One region of the Pseudonocardia sp. DSM 110487 genome, then DNA from elsewhere that is predicted to be linked to it. Evidence: riboswitches for the same ligand, from Rfam matches in the RefSeq annotation. Region 1 holds a riboswitch; the other holds the start of a gene.

What was found. Region 1 has a riboswitch for S-adenosylmethionine ahead of K1T35_RS14450 (ABC transporter substrate-binding protein). Riboswitches for the same ligand answer to the same signal wherever they lie in the genome.
Region 2: it holds a riboswitch for S-adenosylmethionine, as region 1 does, so the genes downstream of both, thrC (threonine synthase) here and K1T35_RS14450 (ABC transporter substrate-binding protein) in region 1, are expected to answer to the same signal.

What each region holds. Positions count from the first base shown of each region.
Region 1 is NZ_CP080521.1:3,117,976-3,120,367, forward strand. Features, by position in the region: gene K1T35_RS14445 (FAD-dependent oxidoreductase) at 12-605, opposite strand; SAM riboswitch class I at 781-875, shown strand; gene K1T35_RS14450 (ABC transporter substrate-binding protein) at 1,063-2,392, shown strand, end outside.
Region 2 is NZ_CP080521.1:2,403,144-2,405,535, reverse strand. Features, by position in the region: gene holA (DNA polymerase III subunit delta) at 8-967, opposite strand; SAM riboswitch class I at 1,079-1,196, shown strand; gene thrC (threonine synthase) at 1,205-2,392, shown strand, end outside.

The DNA of each region.
Region 1 (2,392 bases):
TGAGGGGGAGGTTACGGGCGGGTGGAGTGATCGGTCAAGCCGATCTCCGGGTGTGCCGTGAGCGCGGGTACGGCGAAGCAGCCGCGGGTCACGACGGTGACGACCGGCGCGGCCGGGTCGGTGGCGAGGGCGGCCGGCCCGGCTCCGGTCAGCACCACCCGGGCGGCCGACAGGGTGATCGTGTGGGTGCGGACCAGCGCGCTCCCGGCGGAGTGGTCGATCGCGACGACCTCATCGCAGTGGCGCAGGCGCGCGCCCCACGCGGTGGCCGCGGCCGTGAGCGCGGCCGTCGCCTGGTCGGCCCGCACCTGGCGGACGCCGTCGACGACGTGCAGCAACGCGGCCCCAGTGGCCTGCTCGACCTGCCTCCAGAGCCGGACGGCGAGCCCGCTGGACAGCCCGGTGTCCGCCCACGGGGCCGGCCCGGCCGCCCGCCAGACCACGCCGGCGGACCTCTGCTCGAGCAGCGTGACGCTCAGCCCGCGGCGGGCGAGGTGCCACGCGGTCGCGGCGCCTGCGGCACCCGCGCCGACAACGGCGACGTCGATCGTGAGCGGCGGGGCGTCGGTGGGCGTCGGGTCCAGCAGGCTCGGTGGACAGGGCACGGCGGCCTCCAGCTCTCCCGGTCAGCGGATCAATACGGTAGGCAGCCGCGCCCGTTCCGTGTCAACGAACGGACATTTGCCGGTCATTCTGTCCGGTCATTTCCTTCGACAATGGCGCGCACCACACCGCTTGAAAATGGATGTGGTAGCTACGTAAGTTCGAAGTGCAATCCAGACGCCATCCAGAGCGGCCGAGAGACCCGGATCGACGACGCCGCAGCAACCCCCTGTGTGAGCGGGAGCGGGTGCTACCGCCGGGAGCGATGGAGGTCGCCGTGCCGGGTCCGGAACGGATCGAGCTGCGCACCACGTGGCATGCGTGGCGCCATCACGTCGATCTGTGCCGCACCTGCGCGGCGCTCTGTCGGGTCTGACGAGCCGACCCGTTCCCTCCACACCGCCGCCGAATGCGGCGGTGCCCACGCCTGTGCGTTCTCCTGGATGAAGGACCACTCTCATGCCTCGACCCCTTGCATCGTGGCTCGTCGCCGCCGTCGTATTGCTGAGCGCATGCGGCTCGACGCCGACGGCGAGCACCGCCGACCCCGGCGTCCCGCAGCCGGGCGGCACGCTGCGCTTCGCGGTGAGCAGCGACCAGGGGTGCGTCGACCCCCAGCAGGTCGGCAGCAACGACACGATCTTCTCGCTGCGCCAGGTGGTCGACTCGCTGACCGACCAGGACCCGGCCGGCGGTGAGCTGCGGCCGTGGCTCGCCACGAGCTGGGAGAGCAACGCCGACGCCAGCTCCTACACGTTCACGCTGCGCGAGGGCGTGACGTTCAGCGACGGCACACCGCTCGACGCCGCGGCGGTCAAGGCGAACTTCGACGCCGTGCAGAACCTCGGAGCCCGCGGCACCCTGCCGAAGGGCTACCTGGCCGGCTACGTGGGCACCACGGTGGAGAGCCCGACCCGGCTCACGGTGGCGTTCGACCGCCCGAACGTGCAGTTCCTGCAGGGCACGTCGACGCACAGCCTGGGCATCCTGTCCCCGGCGACGGTGGCGAGGAGCGACGACGACCGCTGCGCGTCGGTCGTCGGGTCCGGGCCGTTCGTGATCGAGTCCTACACCCGGGACGAGTCGATCGTGCTCGCCAAGCGGGCCGGGTACGCGTGGGGCTCGTCGCTGTGGCGGTCGCAGGGTGAGGCCCAGCTGGACCGGATCGAGTTCCGCATCGTGCCCGAGTCAGGAGTGCGCGTCGGCAGCCTCGCGTCCGGCGAGGTGGATGCCATCGGCAACATCGCGCAGCAGGACGAGGCGCTGCTCACCGCGGCCGGTGCGCAGCTGCTGGGCCGGCCCAACCCGGGCATCCCGTTCGGGATCACGTTCAACCAGGCTTCCCCGCTCGGCGCGGATCCCGCGGTGCGGGAGGCGGTGTCGCTCGCGATCGACCGCGCGGAGGTCGTCGCGACGGTCTACACCTCGCAGACGAAGCCGGCCACCAGCCCGCTCGCCTCGACGACGCCCGGCTACGCCGACCAGTCCGCGTTGCTCCCGTTCGACCCGGCCAGGGCGGGGTCGGTGCTCGACGCCGCGGGCTGGCTGCCCGGTCCGGACGGCATCCGGGCGAGGAACGGCACGCCGCTGACGGTGGAGCTGACCTGGTACGCCAACTCGCCCGCCAACCGGGCGGCCGTCGAGCTGATCCAGCAGCAGGTGCGCAAGGTGGGCATCGATCTGCAGCTGCGGGAGAAGCCGATCTCGGAGAACACACCGACGCTTCAGTCCGGGCAGTACGTCGCGAACTGGGGCAACACCACCCGGGCCGACCCGGACATCCTGCGCA
Region 2 (2,392 bases), 710 kb from region 1:
TGCTCCCCTAGCGGCGGGACCGGGCTGCCAGGATGCGCAGGACCGCTCGTTCCAGCGCGTAGTCCGGGTCGGCCGCCGCGCCCTTGACGTCGGCGTTGACCTCGGCCGCCGCCGCGAACGCCTCCGCGATGGCCTCCGGGCCCCATCCGCGCACCGCCTGCTGGGCCTTGCGGATCTTCCAGGGTGGCATGCCGAGGGTGCCGGCCAGCCGGTTGGGATCGCCGCGGCCCGCCGAGCCGACCTTCGCGAGCGTGCGGAGCGCGTCGGCCAGCGCGTCGGCGATCAGCACCGACGGCGTGCCGAGCAGCTGCGCCCAGCGCAGCGCCTCGATCGCCCCGGCGCGGTCGCCCGCCACGACCTTGTCGGCCACCGCGAACCCCGTGGCCTCGGCCCGGCCGCGGTGGTAGCGACGCACCGCGCGCTCGTCGACCGAACCGCCGGTGTCGGCCACCAGCTGGCTGGTGGCCGAGGCCAGCTCCCGCAGATCCGACCCCACCGCCTCGAGCAGCGCACCGATCGCGTCGCCCGTGATCTTGCCGCCGACGCGGCGGGCCTCGGCGCGCACGAAGTCAGACCGCTCGTCCATCCTCGTGATCTTGTTGCAGGTGGTGACGGGGGCACCGGCCTTCCGCAGGGCGTCGACGAGAGCCTTGTTGCGCGCCCCGCCCGAGTGGACGACCACGAGGACGATGCCCTCGGCGGGGTCGGCCGACTGCTCGACGATCGCCGTGGCCAGCTCCTTGCCGACCTCCTGCGCCGCGAGCAGGACGAGCACCCTCCCCTCGGCGAAGAGCGACGGGCTCAGGCTCTCGGCCAGGTCGGCGGGGGTGAGTTCGGAGGCGCGCACCCGGCGCAGCTCGGCCGTGGGGTCGCCCGCACGGACCTCGGCCACCACCTGCTCGATCGCCCGCTCGATGAGCAGTTCCTCCTCGCCGACGACGAGGCGGATCGGGGCGGGCGCGGCCATGCGTCCATGCTCGCGCACGGCCCCGACATCGCGTGACCCGGCTCCCAGATCACGGGACGAGCTTGGGGGCCGCGGTGATCGTGTCGTAACGTGTTGGGCACAACCGCATATGGCTCATCCAGAGGGGCAGAGGGAACGGCCCGACGAAGCCCCGGCAACCGGCGATGCGCAGTCTTCGCGCTCGAACACGGTGCCAATTCCGACCCGCACGGTGCGGGAAAGATGAGGAGTCCTCTCATGACCCTGGCTGCTGGCAGCGCCACCACCACCGCCTTCGACCTCGGACCCGCCCGCGCGCTGTCCTGTCGGGAATGCGGCCACCAGATCCCCCTCGCCGCCGAGTTCGCCTGCCCGGAATGCTTCGGCCCGCTCGAGGTGGCCTACGAGTTCGGTTCCGTCACCCGCGAGTCGATCGCGGCGGGTCCCAAGTCCATCTGGCGCTACCGCCACCTGCTCCCCGTGCCCACGAACGTGCAGTCCCACCCCAACACCGAGCCCGGCCTCACCCGGCTGATCAAGGCCGACCGGCTCGCCGCCGCGCTGGGCGTGCGCTCGCTGTGGGTCAAGGACGACACCGGCAACCCCACCCACTCCTTCAAGGACCGGGTGGTGGCGGTGGCGCTGGCCGCCGCCCGTGAGCTCGGCTTCACCGTGCTGTGCTGCCCGTCCACCGGGAACCTGGCCAACGCCGTGGCCGCGGCGGCCGCCCGCGCCGGTTGGGACTCGGTGGTGCTGATCCCCAGCTCCCTCGAGCAGGCCAAGGTGCTCACCACCGCCGTCTACGACGGCACCCTCCTCGCCGTCGACGGCAACTACGACGACGTCAACCGGCTCGCCACGGAGCTCGCCGCCGAGCACGAGGACTGGGCGTTCGTCAACGTCAACGTGCGGCCCTACTACGCCGAGGGCTCGAAGACCCTCGGCTACGAGGTGGCCGAGCAGCTCGGCTGGCGGCTGCCCGAGCAGATCGTGGTGCCCGTGGCGTCCGGCTCGCAGCTGACCAAGGTGGACAAGGGCTTCACGGAGCTCGGCACGCTCGGCCTGGTGGAGCCCACCCCGTACCGGGTGTTCGGCGCCCAGGCCACGGGCTGCTCGCCGGTGGCGAAGGCCTTCGAGGACGGCCACGACGTCGTGCAGCCGGTGCGCCCCGACACGATCGCCCGCTCGCTGGCCATCGGCAATCCGGCCGACGGCCCGTACGTCCTCGACACCGTGCGCCGCACCGGCGGGGCGGTGGCACACGTCAGCGACGAGGAGGTCGTGGAGGGCATCCGGCTGCTCGCCCGCACCGAGGGCGTGTTCGCGGAGACGGCGGGCGGGGTCACCGTGGCCACGGCCAAGAAGCTGATCGAGTCGGGCAGGCTCGACCCGGACGCCGAGACCGTCCTCCTGATCACCGGCGACGGCCTCAAGACCCTCGACGCC